DNA from 2 places in the Ruminococcus sp. AF17-12 genome. Region 1 is predicted to be linked to the other one. Evidence: riboswitches for the same ligand, from Rfam matches in the RefSeq annotation. Region 1 holds a riboswitch; the other holds the start of a gene.
The links. Region 1 has a riboswitch for ZMP and ZTP ahead of DWW77_RS07350 (formate--tetrahydrofolate ligase). Riboswitches for the same ligand answer to the same signal wherever they lie in the genome.
Positions count from the first base shown of each region.

Region 2: another riboswitch for ZMP and ZTP. It lies ahead of DWW77_RS15165 (IMP cyclohydrolase); the one in region 1 lies ahead of DWW77_RS07350 (formate--tetrahydrofolate ligase).

Region 1 is NZ_QUGY01000005.1:167,079-179,598, reverse strand. Features, by position in the region: gene DWW77_RS07405 (DUF2284 domain-containing protein) at 1-163, shown strand, start outside; gene DWW77_RS07400 (DUF362 domain-containing protein) at 307-1,431, shown strand; gene DWW77_RS07395 (MFS transporter) at 1,873-3,144, shown strand; gene DWW77_RS07385 (sensor histidine kinase) at 3,584-4,750, opposite strand; gene DWW77_RS07380 (response regulator transcription factor) at 4,747-5,424, opposite strand; gene DWW77_RS07375 (TlpA family protein disulfide reductase) at 5,630-6,778, shown strand; gene DWW77_RS07370 (CD1871A family CXXC motif-containing protein) at 6,806-6,958, shown strand; gene DWW77_RS07365 (4Fe-4S binding protein) at 6,966-7,814, shown strand; gene DWW77_RS07360 (helix-turn-helix domain-containing protein) at 7,878-8,606, opposite strand; gene DWW77_RS07355 (sodium-dependent transporter) at 8,828-10,228, shown strand; ZMP/ZTP riboswitch at 10,469-10,550, shown strand; gene DWW77_RS07350 (formate--tetrahydrofolate ligase) at 10,624-12,309, shown strand.
Region 2 is NZ_QUGY01000016.1:29,754-42,273, forward strand. Features, by position in the region: gene DWW77_RS15150 (lysozyme family protein) at 111-800, shown strand; tRNA gene DWW77_RS15155 (tRNA-Gly) at 967-1,039, shown strand; gene DWW77_RS15160 (phosphoribosylaminoimidazolecarboxamide formyltransferase) at 1,246-2,430, opposite strand; gene DWW77_RS15165 (IMP cyclohydrolase) at 2,469-3,182, opposite strand; ZMP/ZTP riboswitch at 3,269-3,350, opposite strand; gene DWW77_RS15170 (peptidoglycan recognition protein family protein) at 3,448-4,164, opposite strand; gene guaB (IMP dehydrogenase) at 4,277-5,731, opposite strand; gene DWW77_RS15180 (DUF6106 family protein) at 5,800-6,303, opposite strand; gene groL (chaperonin GroEL) at 6,417-8,036, opposite strand; gene groES (co-chaperone GroES) at 8,084-8,368, opposite strand; gene codY (GTP-sensing pleiotropic transcriptional regulator CodY) at 8,666-9,451, opposite strand; gene topA (type I DNA topoisomerase) at 9,598-11,670, opposite strand; gene dprA (DNA-processing protein DprA) at 11,746-12,520, opposite strand, start outside.

The DNA.
Region 1 (12,520 bases):
AATAACTGATCTTCTGATCATGAGTGCGGGACCTTATAAACATAATTCCTGCATGTCCGCTTACTGTGTGGATGCACAGAAAATGGCAGACGCTGCAGGAATGCTATGCTGGACCAGCGACGGAATGATCCGTTATTTTTCCCAGGTTCTTTTCCGTGGGTAATAAGATGAAGGATTTTGTAAAGGAATATGGGAGAAATAGATGGAATTTTACGAATGCGAGTATCCGTTGACAGAAACAGAAAAAACGTGTAGAGTTTAAATAAATGTAATTACATAAAAAGAATCAGCAGGAGAAAAACCAGAATGGAAAAATCAACAGTTTATTTCACTGATTTTCGTTGTCCGGTGGGAACCAGCCAGCTGGACAAACTGAAAAAACTCTGCGTTGCCGCAGGAATCAAAGATATCGATATGGATGGAAAATTCGTAGCCATCAAGATGCATTTCGGAGAGCTTGGAAATATGGCATTCCTTCGTCCGAACTATGCAAAGGTAGTAGCAGATCTCTGTAAGGAGCAGGGCGGAATGCCGTTCCTGACAGATTGTAATACTCTTTATCCGGGAAGCAGAAAGAATGCACTGGAGCATCTGGACTGTGCAAATCTTAACGGATTTAACACGATCACAACCGGATGCCAGATCATCATCGGTGACGGAGTTCGAGGAACCGATGAAGTAGAAGTTCCGGTAGTAAACGGAGAATACTGCAAAACTGCCCTGATCGGACATGCTATCATGGACGCAGATATTTTTATCAGTCTCAGCCATTTCAAGGGACATGAGACAACCGGCTTTGGCGGTGCTCTGAAGAATATCGGTATGGGATGCGGAAGCCGTGCCGGAAAAATGCAGCAGCATGCCAGCGGAAAGCCGGCCATCCATGAAGATGTCTGTCGTGGTTGCCGCCGTTGTGCGAAAGAGTGCGGAAGTGATGCGATTACATATGTAAACAAGAAAGCAGTTATTGATTACGATAAATGCAAAGGCTGTGGTCGTTGTATCGGGGCCTGCAGCTATGATGCCGTATACAATCCGAATAGCAGTGCAAACGAGCTTCTTGATCGCAAGATGGCAGAGTATGCACAGGCTGTCTGTCACGGACGTCCCCATTTCCATATTGCACTGGTACAGGATATCAGCCCTAACTGTGACTGCCATGGTGAAAATGATGCGCCGATCCTTCCGGATATCGGAATGTTCGCAAGCTTTGACCCGGTTGCACTGGATCAGGCCTGTGCAGATGCCTGCCTGAAGGCAACACCGATCGCCAACAGCCAGCTTGGAGAGCATCTGGCAGAGCCGGGATGGCACTGTCACCATGACCACTTTAAGGATTCCAATCCGAATATTGAGTGGAAGGCAACCCTGGATCAGGCAGAAAAGATCGGCCTGGGAATCAGGGAATATGAGCTGAAGATAATCAAATAAGAAACAGAAATCATAGAAAATTACGAAAGCACGCCTGCAACATGGCGTGCTTTTTTGCGTAAATAAAGAAATATAAAATGAAAAAACGTATAAAGACGGTATTTTTAAATAAAAAACATGTGCGTGCATATGCGTGCTTGAAATACAGCCATTGTGAATAATATACAAAGAAATAACAGGAAAATTTGGACAAAAACGAGAAAACAGAAAAAGCTGTAAATTTATATTGCATAATCAGACTGCGTGTGATAACATACACACAACATAATTAACACGCATTTAACACGCAAACAAAGAGAAAAGGCACGCAAATACGAAAATATCAAAGATAAGCGGAGCTAATGTGCAGGAAAACGTGCAGATCGTGTGTACAGAAACAGGCTGCATTCTGTGAGCAGAGAATATAGAGCAGGCCTGAAATCTTTTTCAGAGGAGGAAATTATGACAGGAATACAGAAAAAACAGCGTCTGCTGACTATGATATTTGGAGCTTTCGCGATCTTTTTTACCGGATATCCCCATGTATGGTCTATTTACCAGCCCTATGTGATGGAGCAGGCAGGCTGGAGTCAGGGACAGGCATCCATGTGCTTTTATCTGGCACTGAGCACCTTTGTATTCGGAAATATCGTAGGCGGAAGGATGCAGAACCGCTTTAAGGAAAAGACGATTGTATGGATCGGAGGCGGGATCTTTGCGGCAGGAATCCTGGCATCTGCATTTCTGATCGTTCCTACACCGCTTCCTATGTATCTGTCCTATGGCGTGATGCAGGGATTTGGACAGGGAATGATCTACACGGTGATCTTGGCAACTGTGCAGAGATGGTTCCCGGACCGTACCGGATTTGCTTCCGGCGTTGTGGTAACTGCCAACGGACTTTGCGGATTTTTCCTGGCGCCGCTGAGTCGAAAGCTGCTGGAGGCAGAGGGTGTGCAGAAAACCTTTCTGATCATTGGGGCAGCCATCGCAGTTTCCTGGATTCTGTGCGGCATCTTTTTTCAGGCACCCGATAAGAGTCTGGTGAACGCAGGTGGCTCTGCGGCAAAGTCCGGAACATCGGAGATGAAGCAGTATACATCCGGAGAGATGATGCGTACAAGAAATTTTTATCTTCTTCTTGCGACCATGTTCTTTGGACTGATTTCTTATTTTATGGTTTCACCGGTATCCCAGACCTACCAGATCGACCTTGGGATCCCGTCTGCAGTGGCAGTCAGCGCCGTTATGCTTGGATCCATTGTCAATGCGGGAGCAAGACTGGTGCTTCCGACACTGGCAGATAAAGTGGGAAGGATCGTCTGCATCAAAGGAGTGCTGATCGTGGCAGTGATCGCTATGGGAGTTCTCGCTGTATCAAGATCCCTGGCAGTAACGGTTGCTGTTGTGCTGATGTACGGCTGCTACGGCGGCATCATGGGAAGCTTCCCGTCCCTGACAAGCTCTATTTTCGGAATGAAGCACACCGGGGAGAATTACGGATTTGTCATGTTCGGCATTGTATTTGCAACCTTTGGCGCACCGGCGATCTCCGGTCTGGTGAGTAGCAAAGGTTATGAGATGAACGTGGTATTTGGGATCGGAGCTGTTTTTGCAGTGATCGCATTGGTATGCCTGACTCTACTTGGACGGAATCTTGTGAAAGAGCATGCCGAAAAATCTGCCGGAGTAAAGAATGATACAGCACAGGTAAGCAAACCACAGGCAGAATAAGTCTGAATGTAACTGGATGCAGAGCTGTATCAGCTGCCGGATCAAAGACAGCTGACTGAGAATCAGAAAACAGAAAAACCTGGAAGAAATAAAATGCCTGTGGCTGATTTCTTCCAGGCTTTTTTTGAGTTGCCGGAATCAGATATTTCTGCTAGGATAACGAAAGGATGAGAAAATCAGATATTGTTTTTGACTGTTTATTTTGATCTGTCGTTCGAAGAAACCGTGAGACGACATAATACAAGAAACAGAGAATTTGGTGAAAAAGATATGCGCAGATGGTGGAGAGAAAAAGATTTTTCTTCAGTTCTCAGGGAACAGGCTATTACCTGCGAAATGGATACAGACAGTATTGTTGAGAAAATATACTCGGATTTGAACGCAGATCGCAAAGCGATTGCGTTCATGAGCATATAAAGTAAATGTAATACAAACATGTTCAGACTGGCAGAATAATTGCAATCATGCTGCCTTTTTTGCTGCTTTCCAGTACTTTTACCTGTCCGTTATGCTGTCGGACAATTTCACTGACAAGTGCAAGCCCCAGGCCGGCACCTCCCATAGCGCGGCTTCTTGATTTATCTACACGGAAAAACGGGGTGAAGATTTTTTCTTGATATTCGGGAGGAATGCCGATCCCGGTGTCGGAGACTTCAAGAAAGACATAATTGACCGACGTGGATGTATCTGTTATTTCTTCGGAAAGATGGATATTTACGGTTACTTTTCCACCGGAGTGATTGTATTTGATCGCATTTTCCACAAGATTGTACACAGCGCGATACAGCAGCAGATAGCTTCCGGTAATAATGCAGTCCCCCTCCTGCTGGATCAGTTCAACATCCTTCTGTTCCGCTACAGAAGCCAGGTCGCAGAAAACCTCATCCGTCAGTGCTGCCAGAGAGATCCTTTCGGAACGTTCAACAGTCTGTACACCGGTCATATCCAGGAGGATTTCAGCCAGATGGGAAAGTCGCCCGGTCTGTTCCTGGAGCATGGCAAAAATCTCCTGATAATCTTTTAAAGCAGGTGCTTCCCTGCGGGCAAAGACCTCCAGATTTGTCTGGATAACGGCAAGAGGAGTCCTCAGCTCATGGGCTGCATTGGCAGAAAACTGCTTCTGGGCAGTAAAGGCCTCATCCAGGCGTGCGAGCATTTTGTTAAATGAAATTGTCAGGCGGGAAATTTCGTCATTGGTAGCAGGAACTTCAAGAGCCTCTGAAAGGTTCTGGACCTCTATTTGGTTTACCTCCTGGCTGAGTCTGCGAAGCGGAAGTAATGCCTGACGGCTGATAAAATAAGTGCAGATGCTGCTGAGAAGGATGATGATCCCTGTTACCATGAGTCCTTTGGTGAGAAACAGTTTTTTTGTTAGCTGCAGCTGATCGGAAAGCTCCGGAAATAAGACGGAGGGATCCATATTAAAGGTGATGGGAGCAGAATCTGTGTTATCGATCCGTATCATGTAATCTCCCAGATCCTCCATTCCGGCAACTGCAGACTGGCTGATAAAAAAATACATCAGAATGCAGGTGACTGTCATAAGCAGTGCGGTGATCAGTGTCAGACGCCATTGAAGAGATAGCTTTCCGGTTATTTTTTTCATTGTATATCCTCCGTTAAAATGTAACCCTGGCCGATCTTATTCTGTATTGGATCAAAGCCGAGAGCTGTGCGCAGCTTTTTTCGAAGAGAAGAAATGTGGACACGAATGGAATTGCTGAGACTGTTGACGCTTCCGTCCCAGATATGCTCGATCATTTCTTCCGGGCTTATGATACGGTTCTGATGAAGAAGGAAATATTCCAGAAGAGAACTTTCCTTTCGGGTCAGAGAAAGAGGAAGTCCATCGATACTGGCCTTTCTTGTACGGGTATCAAAGCTGATACGTCCGCATTGCAGACATATATCCTGCTGGATGAATTTCCTTCGTGTCAGACTTCGGATCCGTGCCTCCAGCTCTTCAAAATGAAAAGGCTTGGTGAGATAGTCATTGGCACCGAGATCAAGCCCTTCAACCTTGTCCTGGATCTGTCCTCTGGCAGAGAGGATCAAAACGGGAGTGGAAGTATCGGATTCCCGAAACTGGCGCAGGATTTCCAGACCATCAACGCCTGGAAGGTTCAGATCAAGAAGGATGAGATCATAATTTTCCACCAGACATAATTCCAGTCCTTCATCCCCGTCAAAACATGTGTCCGCTTCATAACCATCCATGCGAAGCCCCTCCGCAATAGACTGGCAAAGCTGCTGTTCATCTTCAATTATCAATATATGCATAATAAATTCTCCTAAAAAACAGTTGATTTTGCTTTGTTATCTATCATATCATGTATAGCATAAAATTCCTGTAAATTTTTTTATTTCTTAACAGAGATTTTATACAGGGGATGATATAGTAAGGCTACAGAGAGCAAGATTTACATATAAAATATACGTCGGTTCCGGATATGGGCCGGTGATATCAGAAGGGAGAATATAAACAATGAAATTAAGAACACAGAAAATAACAGCACTTATGGCAGCAGCGGTATTAGGAATATCTGCATTTGGAAGCGTACCGGTAACGGCGGCAGAAAGCACGGAAACAGCAGATATCGGAGAGGCAATGGCGGTGGATGGAGAGGCAGTTTCATCAGATCTGGTAGCAGGTACATTTAAGCCTTCCGACGTAACCTGCAAGGCACAGGATTCTTATGAATATCCGTTTCTGGGACTGAAGCTTTCACTTTCGAAGGAGCTGTTAAATCAGATCAAGGATCAGAGCATTGCAATGCTTACTACGGAAGATTTTGAGAATCAGACCAATGCAGTGACATATGCCTATGTAAGCTGGAGCAAAATGACAGAGGAACAGAAAAATGCCGAAATACAGAAGATGGGAACCGGATATGACGACTGGGTGGCAGGTCTGGACAGAATTGGTACAATTGGCGTTTATGACGAAGCTTCACAGAAAAAGCTGGATGAGATCACAGGCTGTACAGAGCATAAAGAGCTTGGAAGCAGCAGTGACGGGAAATACAAATATTATCTGAGCACTAACAAAGATGCAGATGAAAAGCTGACAAAGGAGCTGGAAAAGATCAAAACCGACATTACGGAAATGACACCGTATCAGAATATTTCCGTGTTTGAACAGCCACAGGATACCAGCGTCAACCCGGAGGATGTAAAATCTGTAGGAAAATTTGAAACAACAGGAATAGATGGAAAAACATATACAGAAAAAGTATTCAGTGACTATGACCTGACGCTGGTAAATATTTTTACAACCTGGTGCTCACCATGTGTAAAAGAGATTCCGGAACTTCAGGAGCTTTATAAAGAAATGAAAGAGAAAGGCGTCGGAGTAGCAGGCGTGGTGCTTGATACTACAGATGAAAAGGGAAATCAGGACGAGGAGGCAGTAAAAAAAGCAGGCATTCTTCAGGAAAAAACAAAAGCAGAGTATCCGTTCCTGATACCGGATACTACTATGATGAATGGCCGTCTGCAGGGGATTTCCGCATTTCCTGAAACATTTTTTGTTGACAAAGATGGAAACATTGTAGGCGATACCTATACAGGAAGCCATACACTGGACGAATGGAAGGAAATCGTGGAAAAAGAGCTTAAAAACGTTTCAAAGTAAAAGATGATCATTACGGAGAGTGAAAAAATGATTCGGAAAATAACAGCATCCAGGTGGATCGGACCTGCTCTGGCGGTTTTGGGGATTTTACTGATGATACTGGGAATCTGCAGGGGCGAGGTGTCTGTAGTTTTTACAAAAGCGATCAACATCTGTATGGAGTGTATTGGCATTGGATAATAAGAAGATGAAAATAAATGAATGGCCGCGGCATGGGATCCAGGCATTGTGGGCGGCCCTTACAAACAGTCACATATCAGGGTTTGTGACTGGAAAGATCTATACCGGAAAACTGAAAAATGTCTGTGTTCCGGGGCTGAACTGTTATTCCTGCCCCGGGGCAAGAGGGGCCTGCCCTATTGGTTCCCTTCAGGCTGTGATCGGAAGCTGGAACTTCAAGATGGCATATTATGTAGCTGGATTTCTGATCTTTGTAGGAGCGTTGCTTGGAAGACTGGTGTGCGGATTTCTCTGCCCCTTTGGACTGATCCAGGATCTGTTGAACAAGATTCCTTTTCCAAAGAAGATCCGGACATTTCGGGGAGATAAGCTTCTGCGAAAACTGAAATATGTGATCTTTCTTGTATTTGTGATCATACTTCCCATGTTTGTAGTAGATATCATGGGCCAGGGAGCACCATATTTCTGCAAGCTGATCTGCCCGGCAGGAACACTGGAAGGAGGTATCCCTCTGGTGCTGCTGAACAAATCCATGCGAAGTGCAGTAGGCTGGCTGTACATGTGGAAAAATACAATCCTGGTGATCACCATTATCTTATCAATTATGATATACCGGCCATTCTGTAAGTATATCTGTCCGCTGGGAGCTTTTTATTCGGTATTTAATAAAGTTTCCGTTTTTCGTTACAGAGTAGATAAAGAAAAATGTGTTCACTGCGGAAAATGCAGGAATATCTGCCAGATGGAGGTCGATCCGACGGAAAATCCAAACAGTACAGAATGTATCCGATGTGGAAGATGTAAAAAGATATGTCCGACACAGGCGATCCGGTGTGGGTTTGCAGGCAAACCCTGATACAGAAAAATACGAAAACGGTACAGCTTATAAAATATAAGGTGTACCGTTTTTTGCAGAAAACTACTTTTCCATATTATCTATCAGTAACATATTCAGCTGTTCCCAGCGCTTCAGATCTTTTTTTGTAAAAAGCAGCTGGTGGCGGAACGCTTCGGTAAGCTCCTGTGGTTTTAAAGTGATCACACATTTGAATGCGCAGGGCATCAGATCCGCACTGGAAATCCCACACAAAAGTCCTGTTGTAAAATCTCGAAGCTCCAGAGGATTAAAAATGTACAGGAGATCTTCTTCCAGTGGGTTATACTGATTTACAAAGGAAAAACGGATCAGCATATCACTGTAAAGAACTTTTCCGGTGTAAAAAATCTCACTGCTTCTTCCGTTGGCAGAAACAGAACAGATCGTTAAGGTTGCTTCGTATTTTCCGGATTCGCCTTTTTTTTCATAAATATCGATGACGCCATCCTTCGTACGCTGATAGCGTCCATCGTAAAAGTAAAAATATAGCCGCTGTGCCTGAAAAAATGGGCTTTTTTGTCCTTTTCCCGGTGCATTGGACGGTTTACTGGCTGTTTCAGGAAGACCAGTGGTAAGCTGGGACATAGATACCTGGAGAATCTGGCTGATCTCATATAAAGTTTCGATATCAACGGAGATATCTCCATTTTCATATTTGCATACGGTAGCTCGACTTTTATGGATGGCATCTGCCAAATCCTGCAGAGTCATCTTTCCGGCTCTTCGGTATTTTCTTATTTGTTCACCTACATAACAGGTAAAATTACTCATTTTGTTTCCTCATACTATCTATTTTTCTTATTAATTTTTATTGTATACGATTATATCGGAAAAACCGGTATTTTGTAAAGTAGTAAGAAACTTTTTTGAAATAAAATTTCGTAAAAAGAAACTTCTGCCATTTGCACTTATCTTTATTTAAGGTAAGATATGGCTGTTAGGCTGAAGGTTTCAGCCTATATCAAATATATACTTGAAGAGGGGAAATTGAAATGAAAGAAAAAGGAAGTAGCTTTTCCGGCTCAATAGGCTTTGTCCTGGCGGCAGCCGGAAGTGCAGTAGGAGTTGGAAATATCTGGAGATTTCCATATCTCTGTGCCAAAGATGGCGGAGGACTTTTCCTGCTGGTTTATCTGGTACTGGTACTGACTTTTGGATTTGTACTGTTGACAACGGATGTAGCACTTGGGAGAAAGACAAAGAAAAATGCATTGAGGGCTTTTGAATCTCTTGATCCAAAGTGGAAATTTTTAGGACATTTAACGTTTATGGTTCCGGCATTGATCATGACCTATTATTCTGTTATCGGTGGATGGATTGTAAAATATTTTTTTACTTATATTATTTCTGAAGGGAAAGATGCGGCTTCAGATGTATACTTTACATCATTTATTACATCAGATATTGCACCTGTTGTATTTATGCTGATCTTTCTGGCATTGACTGCCTGGATCGTATTTCGTGGTGTGGAAAAGGGAATCGAAAAGTTTTCCAGGATCATTATGCCGGGGCTGATTCTTCTGATCGTGATCATTGCCATTTTTTCACTGACACTGTCCCATACTGATACGGATGGAACTGTCCGCACCGGTATGCAGGGGCTGGCTGTTTACCTCAAACCGGATTTTCATGGATTGACGGTAAAACGCTTTCTGGAGATCCTTCTGGATGCGATGAGCCAGTTATTCTTTTCCTTAAGTGTATCTATGGGAATCATGATCACATATGGTTCTTATGTGAAAAATGAAGTTAATTTAAATAAAGCAACAAATCAGATTGAGATCTTTGATACCGGCGTTGCGTTTCTTGCAGGAATGATGATCATACCGGCTGTTTTTGTATTTCTCGGAAAGGATGGAATGGCTTCCGGCCCAAGCCTGATATTTATCTCACTGCCAAAGGTTTTTGATGCCATGGGAGTATTTGGCCGTCCGGTGGCAATTGCATTTTTCCTGATGATGGGATTTGCGGCACTGACTTCCTGCGTGTCTGTCATGGAGACACTGGTTGCAAACTGCATGGAACTTTATCATAAACCACGTAAGAAAATGTGTGGTGCTGTCGGAATTTATTCTCTTGTTACAGCAGTACTGATCTGCCTTGGTTATAACAAACTGTATTTTGAACTTAAACTGCCAAATGGTTCCGTTGGACAGCTTCTGGATGTGATGGATTATATCAGCAACAGTTTTCTGATGCCGTTTATCTCACTTTTGACAAGCATTCTGATCGGCTGGGTGATCGGCCCTGACTGGATCATAGGAGAAGTGGAACGAAATGGGGAACACTTCAAACGGGCAGGGTTATATCGCTTTATGATCCGTTATGTAGTGCCGGTTGTAATGCTGATATTATTCCTGGTATCTACAGGATTTGCAGATTTGATTTCATAAGTGTGGTAATATGTTTATGGCGTCTGGACAGTCGCATTAACGGATGACCAGTACAAGATACGATTAAATAACAGAGGATTTGATGAAAAAAGATATGTACGAATGTTGGAGAGAAAACTAATACATAGAACGGAAATGATTCAGAAAATTAGACTTAGCTCACTTTAAAAGTGAAAAAATAATTTGATAATTTCTTGACAAGTACTAATAAATATGTTAGTATTCAATCATCAAATTAATAAAGTCTTCGGTGACTGACGGAGTTGTGGGATAACCACGAGGGAGCCGGAGATTCGATGAGTCGACCGTCTGGGCAGTATTTGAAAAACTTCAGATACTGCTCTTTTTTATGGGATAAAAGATGCAGACGGTTGCAGCGGAGAAAGGAGAACATTATGGGATTTAAAAGTGACATCGAGATTGCACAGGAGTGCACAATGGAGCCAATTACCAAGATTGCAGAGAAAGCAGGTATTGATGACAAATATCTGGAGCAGTATGGTAAATACAAAGCAAAGATCGACTATAATCTTCTGAAAGAAACAGACAAAAAAGACGGAAAGCTGATCCTGGTAACAGCCATCAACCCGACACCGGCAGGTGAGGGAAAAACTACGACAACCGTAGGTCTTGCAGATGGAATGCAGAGACTTGGAAAAAATGTTATGGTAGCTCTTCGTGAGCCATCCCTGGGACCGGTATTTGGTGTCAAAGGTGGTGCGGCAGGCGGCGGCTATGCACAGGTAGTTCCGATGGAGGATATCAACCTTCATTTTACCGGTGATTTCCATGCAATCGGTGCGGCAAACAACCTTCTTGCAGCAATGATCGACAACCATATTTTCCAGGGTAATGAACTGAACATCGACCCGAGAAAGATCACCTGGAGACGATGCGTGGACATGAACGACCGTCAGCTTCGTAATGTAGTAGACGGACTTGGCGGAAGAACAAACGGTATGCCGCGTGAAGACGGATATGACATCACTGTAGCATCTGAGATTATGGCAGTTCTCTGTCTGGCAAGTGATATCAAAGATCTGAAAGAGAGACTTTCCAGAATCATCATCGGATATACTTACGGTAAGGTTGCTGAGCAGAAACCGGTAACAGCAGGAGACCTCCACGCAGAGGGTGCTATGACAGCACTTCTGAAGGATGCCCTGAAACCAAACCTTGTTCAGACACTGGAGCATGTTCCGGCGATCGTTCATGGCGGACCATTCGCAAATATCGCTCACGGATGTAACTCCGTAACCGCTACAAAGATGGCTATGAAGCTTGCTGATTATGCCATCACAGAGGCTGGATTCGGTGCTGATCTTGGAGCTGAGAAATTCCTGGATATCAAGTGCCGTATGGCAGGTCTTACACCAAGTGCCGTTGTTATCGTAGCAACCGTACGTGCTCTGAAATATAATGGTGGCGTTGCAAAAGCAGATCTTAACAATGAGAACCTTGAGGCTCTTGAAAAGGGTATCCCGAACCTTCTGAAGCATGTAAGCAATATCAAAAATGTATACAAGCTTCCATGTGTGGTAGCTATTAACGCATTCCCGACCGATACCAAGGCAGAGCTTGATTTTGTGGAAGCAAAATGCAAGGAGCTTGGCGTAAACGTAGCACTTTCCGAGGTATGGGCAAAAGGTGGCGAAGGCGGAATCAAGCTTGCTGAGGAAGTGATCCGTCTTGTTGAAGAGCCGAATGATTTCACATATGCTTATGAACTGGAAGGCTCCATCGAGGACAAACTGAACCAGATCGTACAGAAGGTTTATGGTGGAAAGAAAGTGGTTCTTACAGCAAATGCCCAGAAGCAGGCGAAACAGCTGGAGGCACTTGGATTTGGCAACTGCCCGATCTGTGTGGCTAAGACCCAGTACAGCTTAACAGACGACCAGACAAAGCTTGGTGCTCCGACAGATTTCGAGGTAACAGTAAGAAATCTTAAGATTTCCGCAGGTGCAGGATTTATTGTTGCACTGACAGGTGAGATCATGACCATGCCAGGTCTTCCGAAAGTACCGGCAGCAACCAAGATCGACGTAGACGAGAGCGGTAAGATCACAGGACTGTTCTGATATAAAGTATAGAGATTTTTTGAGGGGAATTCAGATAAAAAGCGGTAGAGCCTGCAAAAATAGAGGCTCTGCCGCTTTTTATATTGTTGTGGAGAGAGTATTGAAAAACTTTTAAAAGCAGAAAAAACACTGGGTTTGACGATCCCGTGATACGAATTTGATACGAAAACCCCCGGAAGTGGTCGAGACTTCCGGGGGTTTTTGTTCCGTT
Region 2 (12,520 bases), on a different contig from region 1:
GCATATCAGATCATATTTTGCAATTTCACAGGACAGTCTTCAGAAATTTTTAACAAAAAGATCATATTTTTTAACTGGTCAAATCTATCCGTAACGGATACAATACATATATGAATACAAAACACAAGAAACCAACCCTTACTAAAAAACAGCGCCACAGACTCCGTGTACAGCAGGTACGCAGGCAAAAGATCTTTCTGACATGTCTTTTTCTGCTGATCGTGGGCTGTATCCTTCTGCGTTTTCCCGGATTTTCCGGCAGGCAGGAGGAAACCCATCAGATCAATGCAGCCTGTGAAGCTTATCGCGATGAGGTTTCCAGCGAAGCAGCACAATATGATATGTCCGACTATGTAGACCTGCTCCTGGCTGTGATGATGCAGGAAAGCTCCGGACAGGGTACCGATCCCATGCAGTCCTCAGAAGGAGCCTACAATGCCAGATATCCTCAGCAGCCCAATGGTATCACAGATCCTTCTTACTCTATTTCCTGTGGCATCCAGGAACTGAAATATGCTCTGGATAAAGCCGGCTGTACCGGTCCGACTGATCTTTCCAAAATCCGTCTGGCTCTGCAGGCATATAATTTCGGAGCCGATTCCTATTTTGCTTATCTGGAGGAGAACGATCAGACTGTGTGGACGGCCCAAAGTGCCCAGGCCTTTGCCCAGATAGCAAGCGGCAACACACAACGTGATGAAGATGATCCCCTTCACGATCCTGCAGGTCCATGGGACTATGGTGACCAATACTATCCGGATCATGTTTTGCGCTATTACCACTTAGACAATAACTCATAAGCCACCGAAATATTCTCATATACAAGGTCTGTTTCAGATGTCTGGAATAAACTTTATATGTTGTATATAATTTCAAAAAAATTCCAAAAAACATTTGACAGAATATAAAATCTATGCTAATATATGTCTTGTCGCTGAGGGAAATGCTTGAGGCGATAAGGCATATGCGATAGTGGCGTAGTTGGTAACGCGCGACCTTGCCAAGGTCGAGACCGCGGGTTCGAGCCCCGTCTATCGCTCTTCAGAACTCTGTTTTTCAGAGTTCTTTTTTTTTGCTGATTTATACCTGCTTTCAATCATATGGATATTCACAGCCTGTTGAAAACTATCCTTCTTCAATCAAAAAGTCCCGAATCTGATTTCTTTTTTCCAGAAATTCAGATTCGGGACTTTATATTTTTTATCTTTTATTTCAGCCGCTTATCATGGTCATGATATATATCTTTTAGTGGTGGAAAAGGCGGATTCCTGTAAATGCCATCACCATTCCATACTTATTACATGTATCGATAACTGCGTCATCACGTACAGATCCACCCGGCTCTGCAATATATTTTACACCGCTCTTATATGCGCGCTCGATATTATCACTGAACGGGAAGAATGCATCGGATCCCAGTGTCACGCCGGTAAGACCATCCAGCCATGCTCTCTTCTCTTCTTTTGTGAACACTTCCGGCTTCTCTGTGAATGTCTTTTCCCATGCACCATCTGCAAGGACATCCATATATTCCTCACCAATGTAAACATCAATGGCATTATCTCTCTCCGCACGTGTGATCGTGTCTTTAAACGGAAGCTCCAGTACTTTCGGACACTGACGGAGATACCAGTTATCTGCTTTCTGGCCTGCAAGGCGTGTACAATGTACACGGGACTGCTGTCCTGCACCAACGCCGATAGCCTGTCCGTCCTTAACAAAGCATACAGAATTGGACTGTGTATATTTCAGGATGATCAGAGAAACCTTCATATCTCTCTTGGCTTCTTCCGTAAGCTCTTTATTCTCTGTTACAATATTGGAGATCAGCGTATCATCAATTGCCAGCTCCTGGCGGCCCTGCTCAAAAGTGACTCCAAATACCTGTTTGTGCTCCAAAGGTTCCGGAACATAGTTTTCATCGATCTGGATCACATTGTAATTGCCTTTTTTCTTCTGCTTCAGAATTTCAAGAGCCTCCTCTGTATATCCTGGTGCGATCACACCATCAGAAACCTCTCTCTTGATCAGCATTGCGGTATCTTTGTCGCAGACATCAGAAAGAGAAATAAAATCACCAAATGATGACATACGATCTGCACCTCTTGCTCTTGCATACGCACATGCAAGCGGGGAAAAATTCTTCCAGTCCATATCACCTACCCAGTAGATCTTTGCCAGTGTCTCATTCAGCGGAAGTCCGATGGAAGCACCTGCCGGAGATACATGCTTAAATGAAGTTGCTGCCGGAAGTCCGGTTGCTTTCTTAAGGTCACGTACCAGCTGCCAGCCATTAAAGGCATCCAGGAAGTTGATGTATCCCGGTCTTCCGGAGAGTACCTGGATCGGAAGCTCACTTCCATCTGCCATATAGATCTTTGATGGTTTCTGATTTGGGTTACATCCGTATTTTAACTGTAATTCTTTCATGAAAAAGCTCCTCCGTTCTCTGTGATATCCCTATTTTCTTATTTATTCTTGTTTACAATCCTGGATTCATAATTTCCTGTCTCAATGTCAATAAAACGAACAAAGAGAGAAACTTTATTATCCTGGTTCAGGCTCTTCCAGAGGAGATCCGCAAACTCATCAATATCGTTTGGGATCTCTACCAGCTTCGGCTCTCCCTCGAAACTTGGAAGTGGATTTCCATCGCATTTATAAGTATGGATAAAACGTCCCTGTCCTGCCGCCGCATTCTCATAGGCGAATGTATAACGAAGACAGGAATCCGGATTTCCGTTATTGCTCTTTAAAATAGACATCGCATAATTGAATTTACCGTTTTCAACATGAAGAACGCCTGAAATACGAGGTGTATAGTTCGGCGCATCCGGCTCAAACTCTCTGCTGCGGAGAGACTGTTCAAAGGTGAGCTGTCTGTCCATTCCCTCATAGATCGTATCTGTCTGATCACCGTTTGTTACGATGGTCTTATTTCCAAGGACACGTACCGGTGCATAAATGATCAGGCTCGGGTCTGTAAGCTTGGACGGATCAAAAGCCTGTGTACGGATTCCTTCCCCATCCTCAACAAAAATACGGTTTCTGCTGTTCTCGCTTCTTCCCATAATAAAATATGCAGTAACTGCATGTTTCCCGTCAGCGGAACGTCCGATCACAATTCCTCTTCCCGGATAGGAATTTTCTTTCAGTTCTTTTTCAAGTGAAAATGTCGTCATTTTTCACAGTCCTCCTTGTCTAATGTAAGGCCCGGGGCTTATCCCAGGATATGAACGGTAACAAAAAACCGCCTGGACACCCCTTATCAGGCTGCCCAGGCGGTCGGCTTCTCACTTCACTGCACTCCCTGTAGGTAATCCTACTTTCCGCCAGTCATGCAGCTTCTGCTGTTATACTACAATACTTCTTCTTAATTTTCAAGCCCCTATTTTCAGAAATTATTTTTCCAGACTTCTTGTTGCTCACAAAATAAACAGTAACACTTTATTTCCCCCGTAATGCATAATCTGTCTGGATCTGTGCTGCAATGTCTGATTTCATCTGGATCCATGCATCGGGATTTTCCACGTAATACTTCGGACAGTCTTTACCTGTGACATCATAATGACGGATCACCTGATCCGAAGTCAGTCCAAAGCGTGTACAAAGCCACGCTGTCAGCTTTACCGCTGAATCATAGGTTGCTGTATTAAACTGCCCTGTTTCATCCGGATGGCAGCATTCAATGGATATGGTATCTACATTTCTGGAATTTGTGGCATAGGATATTTCCGAAGTGGGAATACATTGTACCACTTCTCCCTCCAACCCTACCACAAAATGACTGCTGACTTTGTTGTCCTGCGTTGTCGCAAGATTTTCAAAATAATTCCGGTTGGATACGGCAGTAGATCCCGGATTGGCCGTATAATGAATGGCTATATAATTTACCTGTTCCATAGAAATCTGTGGTCTGGAATAGGAATTCGGTGTCAGAAGCTCCACATCAATAAAAGGTGCTCCTTCTGCCTGCCATTGTTCCGGTCCGCCATTTCCGCTGGCATTCCCGGATATCTCTTCCTGTCCGGACTGAGTTTCACTCTGTTCCATGCGCATCTCAAAAAATGCGTATCCTAACGCACACGCAGCAAAAGCAACGATCACAATGATACATATCAGCACAATCCTCTGCAGGATCTTGATCGGGTTCTTTTTTCTCAAAGACTTCTTTTTTCTTCTGGAAGACCCGGAGGAAGTTTTCTTTACGGAAACAGGCCGCCCGCTATGGGACGGCCTGGGTGACTTTTTACCGGTCTTACCTTTTTTTCCTTTATTATTCATCTACACTGTAGTTTGGAGCCTCTTTTGTGATGTGGATGTCATGTGGATGTGACTCTTTAAGAGATGCAGCTGAAATCTTGATGAATCTGCCTGTTGTCTTAAGCTTCTCAATATTCTCTGCTCCACAGTAACCCATACCGGATCTTAAACCACCGATCAGCTGGAATACGGTATCCTCAACATGTCCTTTATACGCAACACGACCCTCAACACCCTCCGGCACAAGCTTCTTTGCATTCTCCTGGAAATAACGATCCTTGCTGCCATTCTCCATAGCTGCGATAGATCCCATTCCACGATACACTTTATATTTTCTTCCCTGATAAAGTTCGAATGTTCCCGGGCTCTCATCGCATCCTGCGAACATGCTTCCCATCATGCAGACATTGGCACCTGCTGCGATGGCCTTGGTGATATCTCCGGAATATTTGATACCGCCGTCTGCAATGATCGGGATTCCGTAGCTGTTAGCCACTTCATAACAATCCATAACTGCAGTAACCTGCGGAACACCAATACCTGCAACAACACGTGTTGTACAGATAGATCCCGGTCCGATACCAACTTTAACTGCATCTACTCCAGCCTCGATCAGAGCCTTGGTAGCTTCGCCTGTTGCAACATTACCTGCGATTACCTGAAGCTCCGGATATGTTGCCTTGATTTCGCGGACTGCTTTTAAAATGTTTTCTGAATGACCATGTGCAGAATCAATTATGATCACATCTACATTAGCCTTCACAAGCGCATCAACACGTGCAAGCACATTTGCTGTGATGCCAACCGCAGCACCACAGAGAAGTCTTCCCTGTGCATCCTTGGCTGCAAGCGGATACTTGATCTGTTTCTCGATATCCTTGATGGTAATGAGTCCTTTTAAATTAAAGTCATCATCTACAATGGGTAATTTCTCCTTACGGGATTTCGCAAGGATCTTCTTGGCATCCTCAAGTGTGATTCCTTCCTTAGCTGTGATCAGTCCTTCTGAAGTCATGCACTCCTTGATCTTTCTGCTGAAATCTGTCTCAAATTTAAGATCACGGTTTGTGATAATACCTACCAGTTTTCTGCCTTCTGTGATCGGAACACCGGAAATACGGTATTTCGCCATCAGATCATTGGCATCCTTCAGTGTATGCTCTGCTGAAAGATAAAATGGATCGGTGATAACACCGTTCTCAGAACGTTTAACTTTGTCAACCTCTTCTGCCTGTGCCTCAATGGACATATTCTTGTGAATGATACCGATACCACCCTGTCTGGCCATAGCAATTGCCATTCTGTGCTCTGTAACTGTGTCCATTCCCGCACTCATCATGGGGATATTCAGCTTTACTTTCTTGGTTAAATACGTTGAAACATCAACCTGATTCGGAATTACTTTAGAATAAGCCGGAACCAGCAGGACATCATCAAACGTAATGCCTTCACCAATAATAGTACCCATTGCATTTCCTCCCTTTGTGTAAGATATTTTAAATTTGTGAACTAGTGTAACAAAAAACAAGATTCATGTCAATCCAAAAAAACTTTACTCGGTGCAGAATTTTTCATGGTATTGGCAAGTTCATCATCCAGCTCCAGGATCACCTTGCAGGTTTCTCCGCTGTCTCTTACGATCATGGCATAGCGCTTATGATCCTCAATACCTGAGGAAAAGTCTATGGTTTTCATCTTCTGATTTCCGTTGTAATAATCCATTCTGTGGGATTTCAGAGGTGCCACAAGATCAGCCTCCGCAAGCTGAAGTGATTTTACTCTTTTCCTCTTTGACTTGGACATGATCATATCAATATCCAGTTCCCCGTTAACAAACAGATATTCATATTCCAGGTCTGTTTTCGGAATTACAAAATAGCATGCAACACCAAGAGCGATAGCCGGAACCAGAAGAAGTGCATTCAGCACCAGACCTCCCAGAACCATGATCACGGTCAGTGCAATAAGACCGTATTTTATAGCAAGATCCTTCCCTGTCTGTTTCTTCTTTACCAGAAGTTCTGAATATAAGTCACTCATTTGCTTCTTCCTTTCGTAATTTACTGATTTCTTTTGATTATAACACAAAAAGAGAGCCGCGTCCATGACGCAGGCCCTCTCATTTTGTAAATTATTTACCTGCCTGCTTGAAATTACATCATTCCCATTCCCGGGTTTGGTGCCGGAGCAGGAGTATCCTCTTTGATCGTAGAAACTACAGCCTCTGTTGTAAGAAGTGTAGATGCAACACTTGTTGCGTTCTGAAGTGCACTTCTTGTAACCTTTGCAGGATCAAGGATTCCATTTTCAACCATGTTTACATATTTCTCATTCAGAGCATCAAAGCCTGTACCTACCTCAGACTCTCTTACCTTGTTGATGATAACAGCGCCTTCCAGTCCTGCGTTTGCAGCAATGTGGAACAACGGAGCCTCAAGGGCTTTCAGGATCACATAAGCACCTGTCTTCTCATCTCCCTCAAGTGTTGCTGCAAGTTTTGCAACCTCTTTGGAAGCATGGATGTAAGCAGATCCGCCGCCTGCGATGATACCTTCCTCAACAGCTGCTCTTGTTGCTGCAAGAGCATCCTCAAGACGAAGCTTTGCTTCCTTCATCTCTGTCTCAGTAGCAGCACCTACACGGATAACAGCTACGCCGCCTGCCAGTTTTGCAAGTCTTTCCTGAAGTTTTTCTTTATCAAACTCGGATTTTGTCTCCTCGATCTGCGCACGGATCTGAGCAACACGTTTTGCGATGGCATCTTTATCGCCAAGGCCGTCAACGATAACTGTATTCTCTTTTGCAACCTTAACGGATTTTGCACGTCCGAGCTGCTCCATTTTAGCTTCCTTCAGATCAAGACCGAGCTCGTCAGAGATCACCTGTCCGCCTGTCAGGATCGCGATATCCTGAAGCATCTCTTTTCTTCTATCACCATAGCCAGGTGCTTTAACAGCTACTACCTGGAAGGTTCCTCTCAGTTTGTTAACGATCAGGGTTGTGAGAGCCTCACCCTCAACATCTTCTGCAATGATGAGAAGCTTTGCACCAGCCTGAACAACCTGCTCAAGAAGCGGAAGGATCTCCTGGATGTTGCTGATCTTCTTATCTGTGATCAGAATATACGGATCATCAAGAGTTGCCTCCATCTTCTCCATATCTGTAGACATGTATGCGGAAATATATCCACGGTCAAACTGCATACCTTCAACAAGGTCAAGCTCTGTATGCATGGTCTTGGACTCCTCAACAGTGATAACACCATCCTTGGAAACCTTCTCCATAGCGTCTGCAACCAGCTGTCCAACCTGCTCATCACTTGCAGAGATTGCGGCTACATTAGCGATCTGAGCTTTTCCGTTGATTGCCTGGCTCATGTTCTTGATTGCTTCTACTGCAACATCTGTTGCTTTTTTCATTCCTTTTCTGAGGATGATCGGGTTCGCTCCTGCTGCCAGGTTCTTCATTCCCTCATGTACCATTGCCTGTGCAAGCACGGTTGCTGTTGTAGTACCATCACCAGCTACATCGTTTGTCTTGGATGCAACCTCTTTGATGATCTGAGCACCCATATTCTCGAATCCGTCCTCAAGCTCGATCTCTTTTGCAATGGAAACACCATCGTTTGTGATAAGCGGAGCACCGAAAGATTTGTCAAGTACTACATTTCTTCCTTTCGGTCCAAGTGTTACTCTTACTGTATCTGCAAGTTTATTTACACCAGCTTCAAGTGCTGCTCTTGCTTCTGCGCCGTATTTGATCTCTTTTGCCATGATAAAATGACCTCCTATTTATATTGATATACGATAAGATGTTTATATTATTTAATGATTGCCAGGATATCTTCCTGCTTTACAATAATATAATCAGTTCCATCCATCTTTACTTCTGTTCCTGCATATTTGGAATAGATAACAGTATTTCCGACTTCTACTTCCATTTTTATTTCTTTTCCGTTTACAACTCCGCCAGGTCCAACTGCAATGACCTCTGCCTGCTGTGGTTTCTCCTGTGCCTGTCCCGGAAGCACGATTCCGGATGCTGTTGTCTCTTCTGCTTCAACCTGTTTTAATACTACTCTGTCGCCTAAAGGTACTAACTTCATGATCTATGTTCCTCCTTTATAAGTTCCATCTTCGTCTGCTAGCACTCACTTTATACGAGTGCTAATCACTATGGCTATATTAGTGAATTTCACATATTTTCGCAACCCTTTTAAGATATGGTTTTTCTATATTATTCTGATTTTATCTCTTTTATACTCTTGTTTTCTCTCGTTTTCTTAATTTCATTATTTATTTTGATTTTATGAAACAGACAAAAAAGAGACTCCCACGATAGCGGGAAGTCTCTTTTGTCACGTTCTTTATCTTATATCAAGCATCTGACAGTGCTGATCACATTATGCCTTCTTGCTTCTCTGTGCTTTTATCTCCTCAAGCTCATCAAAGATCACTTCATTAAGAACTTTAATGTAAGTTCCCTTCATACCGGATGAACGGGATTCGATCACACCTGCACTCTCGAATTTACGCAGTGCATTTACGATCACGGATCTGGTGATACCTACACGGTCAGCGATCTTGCTGGCAACCAGGATACCCTCATCCCCATCCAGCTCATCAAAAATATGGATGATCGCCTCAAGTTCTGAGAAGGACAGTGTACTGAATGCCGATTTAACGATCTGCTGTTTTCTGTCTTCTTCTGCGTTCTCGTCATGAACCGCACGCATCATTTCCAGGCCAACAACTGTTGTACCATACTCGCTGACGATAATATCCTCAATATCATAGGGATGATCATTGCGGTACATGAATAACGTTCCCAGTCTCTCACCTGCAATATCGATCGGATTCACGATTCCCTGATAATTTCCGGGTACATGCTCAAAGCCAAGTGTCTGGAGATTGACATTCTCCTTTGTGGAAAGAACACCAAGAAATCTCTCATTCAATAACGGGTCGATATGTCCGCCGATCTTGTCATCGATCAGCTCTGTGATCTCATCCACACCCGGGCAGATACTGACTCCCAGAACCTTACCTTTCTTACTGAGTACCAGGATATTGGAACTTAAGGTTTCCATGAGCACCTGGCAAATGTCGTTAAACACTACCTTGCTTGAGCTGCTGTTATGCAGAAGCTTATTGATTTTTCTAGTTTTATCTAGCAACTGAACGCTCATTTTTCCTCCTTTCACTTTCGTACCTTGAAAGAAATCGTTTTTCTAGTCTAATATTACACGTTATTCTGGAAATTTACAAGACATTTTTATATTTTTTTTATTTTTAACGGGATTTTCTGAAAATTAATAGAAAAGCATTTATTCAATCAATCTTCATCTTTTGGTTTTTGTTCCACATATCCGCAGGTTTCCTGGCTGCAAACCAGCTTATTTCCCTTTTCGAGCATATAATTACCACATTTCGGACATTTCTTTGCAGAAGGTTTCTGCCAGGACATAAAATCACATTCCGGATTATTCTCACATCCGTAATATTTTCTGCCTTTTTTCGTTTTTTTCATGACAATTTCGCCGCCGCACTTCGGACATGCAACACCGATCTTCTCATAATATGGTTTTGTATTACGGCAGTCCGGAAATCCGGGGCATGCAAGAAATCTTCCATGAGGACCGTACTTGATCACCATGTTGCGGCCACAGTTGTCGCAGATCACATCCGTAACCTCATCCTGTATATCAACTTTCTCAAGCTCTTTCTCAGCCTCATCCACATCATGCTTCAGATCCGGATAGAAGTTACGTACAACCGTTTTCCACTGTACGGTACCTGCTTCCACGCAGTCCAAAAGCCCCTCCATAGTTGCTGTAAAGTTTACATCCACAATACTTGGAAAAGCCTGTTTCATAATATTATTAACAACCTCTCCAAGCTCTGTGACGTAAAGATTTTTCTGTTCCTTGGATACATAGCGTCTGCTGATGATCGTTGTGATGGTCGGCGCATACGTACTTGGACGTCCGATTCCAAGCTCTTCCATAGTCTTTACAAGTGAAGCCTCTGTGTAATGTGCCGGCGGCTGTGTAAAATGCTGCTCCGGCTTCAGTTCTTTCAGCTTCAGCTCCATACCCTTTTCCAGACTTTGACTTAAAACATTGCCCTTTTTGTCATCGCCCTCTTCTGTGTACACAGACATAAAGCCATCAAAGGCAACCTTGGATGCTGCAACCGTGAACACATACTCACCTGCTCCGATCTTGACAGACGTGGTCTCATAACGTGCCGGTGCCATTCTGCTCGCCGCAAAACGTCTCCAGATCAGCTGATATAAACGGAACTGATCCCTGGTCAGGGATTCCTTCACCAGAACTGGTGTCCTCGCAATATCTGTAGGACGAATCGCCTCATGAGCATCCTGTATCTTCTGTCCGTTTTTGATCGCCTTCTCTGTCTGAGAAACATAATCCAAACCATACTGCTCAGAAATATAAGTTCTTGCTGCTGCATCTGCTTCCTCTGAAATTCGAGTAGAATCTGTACGCAGATAGGAGATCAGACCTACCGTACCACTGCCTTTTACATCCACACCTTCATATAACTGCTGTGCCAGGCGCATAGTCTTCTGCGTAGAAAAATTCAGTGTCTTGGCAGCTTCCTGCTGCAGAGTACTTGTGGTAAACGGAAGGGGAGCGTTTTTGATCCTCTCACCTTTTTTTACTTCTGTGATCTCATATTTACAGTCTTCCAGACTTTTCAGGATCTCATCCATTTCCTGCCGGTTTCTGATCGGAAGTTTTTTATCTGTTCCATAGAACTTGGCTGTCAACGGTTTCTTCTCACCCTTTACCTGAAATTCACCCTCCAGGCTCCAATATTCTTCAGGAATGAATGCATTGATCTCATCTTCTCTGTCACAGATGATACGCAGTGCCACAGACTGTACACGGCCTGCACTTAAACCTCTTTTTACCTTGGCCCAGAGCAGCGGACTGATGGTATAACCTACCATACGATCCAGCATACGCCTTGCCTGCTGTGCATCTACCAGATTCATGTCCAGTTCCCTGGCCTGCTTGATGGACGCCTTAACTGCTGTTTTTGTTACTTCATTAAATGTGATCCTGTGCATCTTTGCAGTATCTGTCTTCAAAGCCTGCATCAGATGCCAGGAAATTGCTTCTCCCTCACGGTCAGGGTCAGTTGCAAGATAGATCTTATCTGCTTTTTTTGCTTCTTTACGAAGTTTTGCAAGAAGCTCACCTTTTCCTCGTATTGTGATATACTTCGGTTCAAAATCATTGTCCACGTCAATACCAAACTGGCTCTTGGGAAAATCCCTCACATGACCGTTGGACGCTTCTACTGTATAATTTGCCCCCAGAAATTTCTTTACTGTCTTCATTTTAGCAGGTGACTCTACTATCACCAGATTTTTGGCCATTTTACCTCTCCTAATCTCATTCTGCCTTCCTGTCCGGCTTAAAAACTCCTGCTAAATCTCCGGGCAAAAAAGCATTTATTCAAGTCTGATATAATACTGTCTCCCGGTTTCCTTCACAAGCCCCATCAAAATAAGCTGTCCCAGGATCCCGGCTGTTTTTCCCGGTGAAAAACCGGTTTTTCTGATAATATGATCCAGATTTTTTGGTCGTAAATCGAGACAACTATACACCAAATCCAAATCCGTTGCAAGTCCCAACTTGCTTTTTTCAGACAAATTTGTCTTTTTTTTCACAGATAATCCCCACTCATCCAGAAGTATTTCCGGAGAGTATGCAATTCCTGCTCCGTCGTAGATCAGCTTGTGACAGCCTCTGCTCAGCGCATCATTTACCGCTCCCGGAATGGCGTATACCATCTTCCCCTGTTCCAGTGCACAGGCAGCTGTGATCAGTGATCCGCTCTTTTCCTTTGCTTCCACCACAAGCACCAGATCTGCCAGTCCGCTGATGATCCGGTTCCTTGCCGGAAAATAATATGCCCTGCCTTTGGTACCTGGTTCATATTCGCTGATGATCCCTCCGTTTTTTTCGGGGATCCTCCGGTAAATACCTCTGCTGGATGAAGGATAACAGATGTCCACACCATTTCCCAGCACGGCAAAGGTCGGGGTACCACCTTCCAGGGCACCCTTGTGGCCCTCAGCATCAATGCCGGCCGCCATACCGCTGATCACCTGCACCCCATGTTCGCTTAAGAATTTTCCGTAATTAAAGGCCTGTATCCGTCCGTAAGGACTGCACAGCCTTGCTCCCACGATCGCCGCTGTAGGTTTGGCATCATCCGGAAAG